2 regions of the Streptomyces sp. NPDC091287 genome follow, and region 1 is predicted to be linked to the other one. Evidence: riboswitches for the same ligand, from Rfam matches in the RefSeq annotation. Region 1 holds a riboswitch; the other holds the start of a gene.

Region 1 (5,646 bases):
GACGGCCTCCTCGCGGCTGTAACCGTGGTCCCAGTCGCCGCCGAGCGCGGCCGCGGTGTGCGGGGCGTTGCTCAGCGGGTTGTCGTCCTGGCTCCACTCCCCCGAGGCGACCTTCTCGATCTCGGCGCGGATCGCGATCATGGTGTCGCAGAACCGGTCGAGCTCCGCGAGGTTCTCGCTCTCCGTCGGCTCGATCATCAGCGTGCCGGCCACCGGGAACGACATGGTCGGCGAGTGGAAGCCGTAGTCGATCAGGCGCTTGGCCACGTCGTCGATGGAGACGCCGGTCGCCTTGGAGATCGGGCGCAGGTCCACGATGCACTCGTGCGCGACGAGGCCGGCCGGGCCGTTGTACAGGATCGGGAAGTGCGGCTCCAGGCGCTTGGCGATGTAGTTCGCGGCCAGCACGGCGACCTGCGTGGCCCGCTTGAGCCCCTCGCCGCCCATCAGACGGACGTACGCCCACGAGATCGGCAGAATGCCCGCCGAGCCCCACGGGGCGGCCGAGATCGGGCCCACACCGGTCTCCGGACCCGCGGCGGGCTGGAGGGGGTGGTTGGGGAGGTACGGGGCGAGGTGCGCGCGGACACCGACCGGGCCGACGCCGGGGCCGCCGCCGCCGTGCGGGATGCAGAAGGTCTTGTGCAGGTTCAGGTGCGAGACGTCGCCGCCGAACTTGCCGGGCTTGGCGAGCCCGACCAGCGCGTTGAGGTTGGCGCCGTCGACGTAGACCTGGCCACCCGCGTCGTGCACCTCGCCGCAGATCTCGGCGACGTGCTCCTCGAACACCCCGTGCGTGGACGGGTAGGTGATCATGAGCACGGCCAGCTCGTCGCGGTGCTGCTCGATCTTGGCGCGCAGGTCCGCGATGTCGACCTCGCCGTCGTCGGCGGTCTTCACCACGACGACCTTCATGCCCGCCATGACGGCGCTGGCGGCGTTGGTGCCGTGCGCGGAGGACGGGATGAGGCAGACGGTGCGCTGGTCGTCGCCGTTGGCCCGGTGGTACGCGCGGACGGCCAGCAGTCCCGCGAACTCGCCCTGGGAGCCGGCGTTGGGCTGGAGGGACACCGCGTCGTAGCCGGTGACCTCGGCGAGGCGCTCCTCCAGCTCACGGATGAGGGAGAGGAAGCCCTGCGCCTGGTCGGCCGGGGCGAAGGGGTGCAGCGCGCCGAACTCGGGCCAGGTGATCGACTCCATCTCGGCGGTCGCGTTCAGCTTCATGGTGCAGGAGCCGAGCGGGATCATGCCGCGGTCCAGCGCGTAGTCGCGGTCGGCGAGCTTGCGCAGGTAGCGCAGCATCGCGGTCTCGGAGCGGTGCTGGTGGAAGACCGGGTGGGTCAGGATGTCGTCGGAGCGCAGCAGCCCCTCGGGCAGCGCGTCGGCGACCGTCGCGTCCAGCGCCTCGATGTCGCCCTCGGCGCCGAAGGCGGCCCAGACGGCGGAGATCTGCGCACGGGTGGTGGTCTCGTCGCAGGCGATGGAGACCTGGCCGGCGTCGACGAGGCGGAGGTTGACGCCGCGCTCCCGGGCGTCCGCGACGACGGCCGCGGCCTTTCCGGGGACGCGCACGGTCAGGGTGTCGAAGAACGCGCCGTGCACGACGTCGACGCCGGCACTCCGCAGTCCGTCGGCCAGGATCGCGGCGAAGCGGTGGGTGCGCCGGGCGATCGTCCGCAGCCCGTCGGGGCCGTGGTAGACCGCGTACATCCCGGCCATGACGGCGAGCAGGACCTGCGCGGTGCAGATGTTGCTGGTGGCCTTCTCGCGACGGATGTGCTGCTCGCGGGTCTGGAGGGCCAAGCGGTAGGCCTTGTTGCCGTCGGCGTCGACGGAGACGCCGACGAGGCGGCCGGGCAGGGACCGGGCGAACTTCTCGCGGACCGCCATGAAGCCGGCGTGCGGACCGCCGAAGCCCATCGGGACGCCGAAGCGCTGGGTGGTGCCGACCGCGATGTCGGCGCCGAGCGCGCCGGGCGAGGTGAGCAGCGTGAGGGCCAGCAGGTCGGCGGCGACGGTGACGATCGCGCCGAGCTCGTGGGCCTGCTCGATGACGGGCTCGATGGGGCGCACGGCACCGGAAGCGCCCGGGTACTGGAGCAGGACGCCGAAGACGCCGCGCTCGGCGATCTCGGCGGGGATGCCGTCGCTCAGGTCCGCGACGACGACCTCGACACCGGTGGGCTCGGCGCGGGTCTCGATCACCGCGACGGTCTGCGGCAGGGTGTCGGCGTCGACCAGGAAGACGCCCTTCTTGACCTTGCCGACGCGCCGGGCGAGGGCCATCGCCTCGGCGGCCGCGGTGCCCTCGTCGAGCAGCGAGGCGCCGGAGGTGGGCAGCCCGGTCAGCTCGGCGACCATCGTCTGGAAGTTGAGGAGGGCCTCCAGGCGGCCCTGGGAGATCTCCGGCTGGTACGGCGTGTAGGCCGTGTACCAGGCGGGGTTCTCCATGACGTTGCGCAGGATGACGGGCGGCGTGAAGGTGCCGTAGTAGCCGAGGCCGATCATCGGGGCCAGCACCTCGTTGCGGTCGGCCAGCGACCGCAGCTCGGCCAGGACCTCCGCCTCGGTGCGCGCCGAGGGAAGGTTCAGGGCCTCCGCGCTCTTGATCACGTCGGGCACCGCGGCGGCGGTGAGCTCGTCCAGGGAGCCGTAGCCGACCTGGGCGAGCATCTTCGCCTGGGCTCCGGCGTCGGGCCCTATGTGGCGCTGCTCGAACGGAATGCCCTGCTCCAGCTGGGAGAGCGGAGTGCGACGGGGGGTCATGGTGGAGGCCTCCTGGTCTGTCACGACCTGCGAGGGGCACCACGGCGCGGGTGCCCGAACGGCCTCCCCCTCTGTCATCTCAACCTGAGAGCTTCACCGGCCCGCCCGGGGGCGTGCCGACTTTCACCGTCGGTGAGGGTCGAGTCCGCCTGGGCCTGCGCCCGCACGGAATCGCCCTGCTTTCCAGAGTGACCTCGTCCGTGCGGTACGGGGGCCTGAGAGATTCCGGGGAGGAGTTGCTCCTTCGGCGCCTCCGGATTCTCCACCGGAGGACTCTCCCGCACGGGGTCAGCAGCCACAGCCAGCCTACCAGCGGCCACTGCGCCGGAGTTCTCGAGTGGCCGACGCCACGGATCTGCACTTGTGTGGTGCTGGTGGAGCGACAGCGTCCACCCTGAGCAGTTGCGACCAGTGGGAGGCACCGTGCAGACCGATATCGATCCGCGCCGCCTGATCGGCCGCAAGGCATTCGATCGCAAGGGCGCCAAGATCGGAACGGTGGATGAGGTCTATCTCGACGACGCGACGGGCGTGCCCGAGTGGGCGGCCGTCCGCACCGGCCTGTTCAGCAGGGACGCCTTCGTCCCCCTGGAGCCCAGCGAATTCGTCGAGGACGCGCTGCGCGTCCCCTTCGACCGCGCCTTGATCAAGGGCGCGCCGGACTTCGGCGTCGGCCGGCACCTCTCGCCCGAGCAGGAACTGCAGCTCTACCGCCATTACGGGCTGGACTCCCCACCCTCGGAGCAGTCGGCGCCCGACCGGGACTTCGGCAGGCTGGCGGGCCAGGAGGAGTAGTCGGCCGCGTCACGGACGAGCGGCAGCGGGTCGGCGGGCCGCAGCAGCGGGTCGTCGATGCGGAACGTCAGCACCCGGCCGGGTGCGCTCCACGGCTCCTCGAACCGGACGGTGACGCGGCCCACGCCACTCCCCTGCACCCAGCCGTGCCCGTGCTCCTCGTGGTGCACGTCGTGCCCGGCGGGCCAGCGCCGCGCGGCGAGCAGTTCCGCGCTGTCCGGCTCGGGCTCGGCCGCCACGTTCTCCTCCTCGCCCTCCCCCGGCGCCCGGTGCTCCTCCTGGGCCCGTTGAGCGAGCTCCCGGGCGTCGGCGGCCTGGGCGAACAGGTCCTCCTGGGTGTAGTCGGCCAGCCCCGTCACACCGACCCCCAGCAGCCGTACGCCCCCCGTGGTGTCGACGGACTCCAGCAGCCGCCCCGCCGCCTCACGGACCACTGTGGGGTCGTCCGTGGGGCCTCTGAGCGTCTCGGAGCGGGTCAGCGTGGAGAAGTCGTAGCGGCGCACCTTCAGCACCACCGTGCGGCCCGACCGGTCGGCGGCGCGCAGCCGCTCCACGCACCGGACGGCCAGCCGCTCCACCTCGGCCCGCACCCGCACCCGGTCGTGCAGGTCCACGTCGAAGGTGTCCTCCACCGATACGGACTTGGCGTCCCGCTCGGCGACCACCGGCCGGTCGTCGAGCCCCAGCGCCATCCGGTAGAGCCCGTGGCCGTGGGCCTTGCCGACCAGCCGTACGAGTTCCGCCTCGCCCGCCTCGGCCAGATCGTGGACGGTGGTCATCCCGGCGCGTCTGAGGTGGTCGCCGGTGGCCGGGCCGACCCCCGGCAGGATGCGCACGGACCTGGGGGCGAGCAGCTCACGCTCGGTGCCGGGCTCGATGAGCAGCAGTCCGTCGGGCTTGGCCTCCTCGGAGGCGATCTTGGCGAGCATCTTGGAATCGGCCAGCCCGACGGATCCGCTGAGGCCGGTCACCGCGCGGATGGCCGTCCGCAGTCCTTCACCCGTCGCACGGGCCGACGCCGCGTCGTCGGCCGTCCCGCCGGCCTCCAGGTCCACGAAGGCCTCGTCCAGGCTGAGCGGCTCCACCAGGGGCGACAGCCGCCCCAGGAGCTCCATCACCTGGTCGCTCACCGTCCGGTACAGCGAGAAGCGAGGCACCAGGTAGGCGGCGTTCGGTGCGAGCCGCCGGGCCTGTGCGGTGGGCATCGCCGAGTGCACGCCCAGGCGCCGGGCCTCGTACGAGGCGGTGGCGACCACTCCGCGCGGTCCGAGGCCGCCCACCACGACCGCCTTGCCGCGCAGGCTCGGCTTGGCCGCCTGCTCCGCCGACGCGTAGAAGGCGTCCATGTCCAGGTGAAGGATGGTGGGCGCGGGTCTCACACCGTCGATGCTGCCCTACGGCACTGACAACGGGCCGGTCCGGCGCCCCGTGGGGTGCCGGACCGGCCCGTCGTCCTGTTCGTGCTTCCCGCCGTGCTGTGGTTCCGGGGTGCTCAGACGGCGCGGTTGCGGCGCCGCGCCAGCTCGTCGGCGGGGTTGTGGCCGACGAGCGTCTCGCCGGTGTCGACCCGCTCGCCGTGCAGCTGCGAGAGCGCCGCGTCCACGTCCCGCCAGACGACGCCGACGGCGATCCCGAAGACTCCCTGCCCGCCCTGGAGCAGGCTGACGACCTCGTCGGGCGAGGAGCACTCGTAGACCGTGGCTCCGTCGCTCATCAGCGTCATGCGCTCAAGATCCTGGAAACCGCGGGCCCGCAGATGCTGGACCGTGGTGCGGATGTTCTGCAGGGCGACCCCGGTGTCCAGGAACCGCTTGACGATCTTGAGGAGCACCACGTCCCGGAAACTGTAGAGACGCTGGGTCCCCGACCCGTAAGCCGGGCGCACACTGGGCTCGACCAGTCCCGTACGGGCCCAGTAGTCCAACTGGCGGTAGGTGATCCCCGCCGCCGCGCACGCCGTCGGTCCGCGATAGCCGATGTCGCCGGCATCGCTCGCCGCTGCCACGCCGCCCGCTGCCACCGCTGCCGGTTGAACCGGCTGCCTGATGGCGTGGTCGGCTCCACTGCCGTGCTGCGGATACGGCC
Region 2 (5,646 bases), on a different contig from region 1:
CTCCCCGGCCACCGCGTCCTCGTCGACGACGAAGCCGCCGCCGACCGAGTAGTAGGTCTTCTCCAGGACCGGGGCGCCCTCGGCGTCGTACGCGAGGATCGTCATGCCGTTGGCGTGGTACGGGAGTGCCTTGCGGCGGTGCAGGACCAGGTCCGCGTCGAAGTCGAACGGGATCTCGTGCATGCCCAGCAGGTTGATCCTGCCGCTGCCGCGGATCTCCTCGACCCGGCCGTCGGCGGACTCCACGTCCACGGTCTGGGGCGACTCGCCCTCCAGGCCGAGCAGGACCGCCTTGGGCGTGCCGTGCCCGTGGCCGGTCGCACCGAGGGAACCGTACAGCTCGGCCCGTATCGAGGCGGTGTGTGCGAGCAGGCCCTCGTTCTTGAGGCGGCGCGCGAACATCCGGGCGGCGCGCATCGGGCCCACCGTGTGGGAGCTGGACGGGCCGATGCCGACCGAGAAGAGGTCGAAGACCGAGATGGCCACGGGAGTACTCCTTGGGGTTGGAAGACGCCGTTGTCTGCCTGGGTGGTGCGGGAACGGGCCGGGTGGTGCGGAACGGGCCGGGGTGGGGCCCGCGGGTCAGCAGGTCAAGCGGGTCAGGCGGGTCAGGCGGGTCAAGCGGGTCAGGCGGGTCAAGCAGGTCAAGCGGGTCAAGCAGGTCGAGCGGGTCAAGCGGGTCAAGCGAGGCAAACGGTGGAGCGGGGGACACGGGTCGGGGCACCGCGCTCACTCTCCTCAGTGTGCGCGGTGCCCCGTCCGAACGTGCGGAACCGCAGGCCAGGTGTTACTTGAGGCCGGGGTACAGCGGGAACTTCTCGGCCAGCGCGACCACGCGGGCCTTGAGGTCGTCCGCGTCGTAGGACGGCTTGAGGGCGGCGGCGATGATCTCCGCGACCTCCGTGAAGTCCTCGACGCCGAAGCCGCGGGTGGCCAGCGCCGGGGTGCCGATCCGCAGGCCCGAGGTGACCATCGGGGGGCGCGGGTCGTTGGGGATGGCGTTCCGGTTGACCGTGATGCCCAGCTCGTGGAGCCGGTCCTCGGCCTGCTGGCCGTCCAGCTCCGAGTTGCGCAGGTCGACCAGGACCAGGTGCACGTCGGTGCCGCCGGAGAGGACGGATACGCCCACCTCGGTGACGTCCGGCTGGACCAGGCGCTCGGCCAGGATCCGCGCGCCGTCCAGGGTGCGCTGCTGGCGCTCCTTGAACTCCTCGCCCGCCGCGATCTTGAACGAGACCGCCTTGGCCGCGATCACGTGCTCCAACGGGCCGCCCTGCTGGCCCGGGAAGACCGCGGAGTTGATCTTCTTGGCGAGCTCCTGGGTGGAGAGGATCACGCCGCCGCGCGGACCGCCGAGGGTCTTGTGCGTGGTGGTGGTGACGACATGGGCGTGCGGCACCGGGTTGGGGTGCAGACCGGCCGCGACCAGGCCCGCGAAGTGCGCCATGTCGACCATCAGGTACGCGCCGACCTCGTCCGCGATGCGGCGGAAGGCGGCGAAGTCCAGCTGGCGCGGGTAGGCGGACCAGCCGGCCACGATCAGCTTCGGCTGGGACTCCTTGGCGAGGCGCTCGACCTCCTCCATGTCCACGATGCCGCTCTCGTCGACGTGGTACGGGACCACGTTGTAGAGCTTGCCGGAGAAGTTGATCTTCATGCCGTGGGTCAGGTGACCGCCGTGGGCCAGGTTCAGGCCCATGATCGTGTCGCCCGGCTTCAGCAGCGCGAACATCGCGGCGGCGTTCGCCTGGGCGCCGGAGTGCGGCTGCACGTTCGCGGCCTCGGCGCCGAACAGGGCCTTGATCCGGTCGATCGCGATCTGCTCGACGACGTCGACGTGCTCACAGCCGCCGTAGTAGCGGCGGCCCGGGTAGCCCTCGGCGTACTTGTTGGTGAGGACGGAGCCCTGTGCCTCCATGACGGCGACCGGAGCGAAGTTCTCCGAGGCGATCATTTCGAGGGTGGACTGCTGACGGTGGAGCTCGGCGTCGACGGCGGCGGCGACGTCCGGGTCCAGCTCGTGGAGGGAGGAGTTCAGAAGCGACATCAGGGGGTCCCTTAAGGTCTCAGTTGCCGGAGAACGCGGTGTACTCGTCGGCGGAGAGCAGATCGGCCGGCTCCTCCGCGACGCGCACCTTGAACAGCCAGCCGCCCTCGAAGGGAGCGGAGTTCACCAGCGAGGGGTCGTCCACGACGTCCTGGTTGGCCGCCGTCACCTCACCGGTCACCGGCGAGTACAGATCGCTGACGGACTTGGTCGACTCCAGTTCGCCGCAGGTCTCGCCCGCGGTCACCGTGTCGCCGACCTCCGGAAGCTGGGCGTAGACGACGTCACCGAGCGCGTTGGCCGCGTACTCCGTGATGCCGATGGTGGCCACGCCGTCCTCGAGGGCCGACAGCCACTCGTGCTCCTTGCTGTACCGCAGCTGCTGGGGGTTGCTCATGACCTGAATTCTCCTGTACGCGGGGGAGTGCTGATGAACGGTGGTCTTACGGTGTGAGACGGAGGTACGTCACTCGCGTGACGCCCGCACGCGGTGAGCGTGATGCCCGCACGCGGTGAGAAGGCCCGGATTCTCCCGGGACGTCACTTCTGGCGCTTGTAGAACGGCAGCGCGACGACCTCGTACGGCTCGTGCGTGCCGCGGATGTCCACGCCCACGCCCTCGGTGCCCGGGGCCGCGAAGGCCGCGTCCACGTAGGCCATGGCGATCGGCTTGCCCAGCGTCGGGGACGGGGCGCCGGAGGTGACCTCGCCGATCACCTTGCCGTCGGCGACGACCGGGAAACCGGCGCGCGGGACCCGGCGGCCCTCGGCGATCAGGCCCACCAGCTTGCGCGGCGGGGCGGTCTCGGCGCGCTCGGCGGCGGCGGTCAGGGCCTCGCGCCCGACGAAGTCGCCCTCCTTCTCGAACTTCACGACCCGGCCCAGACCCGCGTCGAACGGGGTGAGCGCGGTCGTCAGCTCGTGCCCGTACAGCGGCATGCCCGCCTCCAGGCGCAGCGTGTCCCGGCAGGAGAGCCCGCAGGGGATCAGGCCGTGCGGGGAGCCGGCCTCGGTCAGCGCCCGCCACAGCTGCTCGGCGTGCTCGGGCGCCACGAACAGCTCGAAGCCGTCCTCGCCGGTGTAGCCGGTACGGGCGATGAGCGCCGGGACCCCGGCGACCGTGCCCGGCAGGCCCGCGTAGTACTTCAGCCCGTCCAGGTCGGCGTCGGTGACGGCCTTCATGATGGCGGGCGACTCGGGCCCCTGGACCGCGAGCAGCGCGTACGCGTCCCGGTCGTCGCGCACCTCGGCGTCGAAGCCGCCGACCCGGGCGGTCAGCGCGTCCAGGACGATCTGCGCGTTGCCCGCGTTGGCGACGACCATGTATTCGGGGGCCTCGGTCTCGCCCAGGCGGTAGACGATCAGGTCGTCCACGATCCCGCCGTCCTCCTGGACGATCATCGTGTAGCGGGCCCGGCCGTTGCCGACGGTGGCGATGTTGCCCACCAGCGCGTAGCTCAGGAAGGCGGCGGCCCCGGGCCCGGTGACGGTGATCTCGCCCATGTGCGACAGGTCGAAGAGTCCGGCCCGGGTGCGTACGGCGTTGTGCTCGTCGCGCTCACTGGCGTACCGCAGGGGCATGTCCCAGCCCGCGAAGTCGGTCATGGTGGCGCCGAGCGAGCGGTGCAGTGCGTCGAGGGCGGTAAGACGGGGGGCAGTGCTCATGGATACGGCTCCAGGGCATGACGACGTCAGGACGAATCCTCCCCATCTGTCATCGGAACCTGAGAGGTTCGCCGATAGCCCCCGACGGGGTATGCCCCTGGAGGGCGCCCCGGATCAGGGGGCTCGGCTTGCACCTTGGGTGGAGCCGCGGAACGGCTCGCTTTTCAGATCTGCCTCATCCACGCGGTACGGGGCCTGAGAGATTCAAGGGAGGATCTTGCTCCTTCGGCGCCCGGCTCACACTGTGGCCGGAACTCTCCCGCGCGGATTCGAACGGCCGGTATGCAGTTGGCGGGGTCATCATCGCATGCATTGGGGGAGAGTGGGGGGCCCGGTCCCCACGCAGGTGAATACGGCTACAACAGGCCCTGACACGGTTGTGCCTCATTGCCTTTTCTTTACACTTCAGGGGCAGGCGTGGGGGACACGACGGCAGGGGGATGGGCGATGACGTTGCAGCGGTCGGCACCGACCGCGGGGGTCGCGCACGGCGCGATGCCCGCACAGCCCGGCGCTCCCGCGCGGGAGCTGCTGACGGGAGGCGCTCCGGTGGTACGCGACCTGCGCGGGCGCACCGCCTGCGGCCCGTACAGCCTCGACCTCACCGCCGGTGACGTCGTCGTGGTCTCCGGGCTCCCCGGCAGCGGGAAGTCGACCCTCATCCGGCGGGCCGCGCAGGGCCGCGCCATCGACTCCCAGAACACCCGCGACAGCTGGGCCGCCGCCCTGCCCCGTTTACTGCCCTACGCCCTCTACCGCCCCCTGGTCCGCGCCGCGCACTACCTCGGCCTCTGGAGCGCCCTGCGCTCCGGTGAATCCGTCGTCGTGCACGACTGCGGCACCCAGACCTGGGTACGCCGCTGGCTCGCCCGGCACGCCGAGAGCCGGGGCCGCACCCTCCATCTGATCCTGCTCGACGTGACACCCGAGGTGGCGCGGCAGGGACAGCGCGAGCGTGGGCGCGGCGTCTCCGGCTACGCCTTCGCCCGCCACCGGCACGCGGTCGCCCGGCTGCTCCGCGACACCGAACAGGGGCTGCTGCCCGCCGGCTGCACCTCCGCGGTGCTGCTGGACCGCGAGGCCGCGGGAGCGCTCGGCCGGATCTCCTTCACGGCCGACGAGGCTTCCACCGCCCGCTGACCGTTAAGGTGCTGGCCGGAGCAGAGGCCGCCGGGCGCGGCCGAGGCGGTGGAGAGAGGGCACAGAGGCAGTGGACATTCCGGCACCCGCACCGGCACACCCCCAGCAGGGGTGGCCCGCCAACGAGCTCGAAGAGGTGCTGACGGCCTCGCTCGGCGTCCCCGACGCGGGCGGCCGCCTCGTCGAGGTGCTCGGCCGCAGCTCCGTCTGGGTGCCGCTGCCGAACGGCGGCACCCCCGCCAGCGCGGACCTCGACCTGCCGATGATGGAGATCGACGGCGCGGCCTTCGTCCCCGTCTTCAGCTCCGAGGCCCAGTTCCTCAGCTGCGTCGGCAGCCACATGTCCTTCACCGTCGCGCCCGCCCGCGACTTCGCCCGGGGCCTGCCCCCACAGGTCGGCATCGCCGTCAATCCGGGCGGCGCGGTCGGCATACCGCTTCCGCCGCCCGCCGTCGCCGAGCTCTGCCGGGCCGGCCGCACCGCCCTGGACGGGCCCGCCACCGGCGGCCGGGTCCGGCTGTTCGAGCCGGACTGGCAGCACGACCCGGTCGACTTCCTCACCGCGGTCTCCGAGGAGTTCGGGGCCACCGGAGTGGTGAGCACCGCACGCCGGGCGCTGGCCAGCATCGAGGGCGGCGACCCGGTCCTCTTCGTCGGCGTCGAGTTCGTCACCTGGGACGGCGCGGGACAGAGCGCGCCCATGGACGCCATCGGCCGCGCGCTCGGCCGGGTCCAGGTGCCCTGGCCGGTCAACCTGGTCCTGCTGGATGTGGCGGAGGACCTCGTCGGCGACT

Evidence for each region. Region 1 has a riboswitch for glycine ahead of gcvP (aminomethyl-transferring glycine dehydrogenase). Riboswitches for the same ligand answer to the same signal wherever they lie in the genome.
Region 2: another riboswitch for glycine. It lies ahead of gcvT (glycine cleavage system aminomethyltransferase GcvT); the one in region 1 lies ahead of gcvP (aminomethyl-transferring glycine dehydrogenase).

The regions. Positions count from the first base shown of each region.
Region 1 is NZ_JBIVUV010000030.1:60,832-66,477, forward strand. Features, by position in the region: gene gcvP (aminomethyl-transferring glycine dehydrogenase) at 1-2,766, opposite strand, end outside; glycine riboswitch at 2,960-3,057, opposite strand; gene ACIQRW_RS36210 (PRC-barrel domain-containing protein) at 3,190-3,561, shown strand; gene ACIQRW_RS36215 (DNA polymerase IV) at 3,483-4,940, opposite strand; gene ACIQRW_RS36220 (MerR family transcriptional regulator) at 5,054-5,646, opposite strand, start outside.
Region 2 is NZ_JBIVUV010000035.1:6,120-11,765, forward strand. Features, by position in the region: gene ACIQRW_RS37215 (L-serine ammonia-lyase) at 1-486, opposite strand, end outside; gene glyA (serine hydroxymethyltransferase) at 788-2,047, opposite strand; gene gcvH (glycine cleavage system protein GcvH) at 2,067-2,444, opposite strand; gene gcvT (glycine cleavage system aminomethyltransferase GcvT) at 2,588-3,712, opposite strand; glycine riboswitch at 3,887-3,984, opposite strand; gene ACIQRW_RS37235 (AAA family ATPase) at 4,160-4,852, shown strand; gene ACIQRW_RS37240 (enhanced serine sensitivity protein SseB) at 4,923-5,646, shown strand, end outside.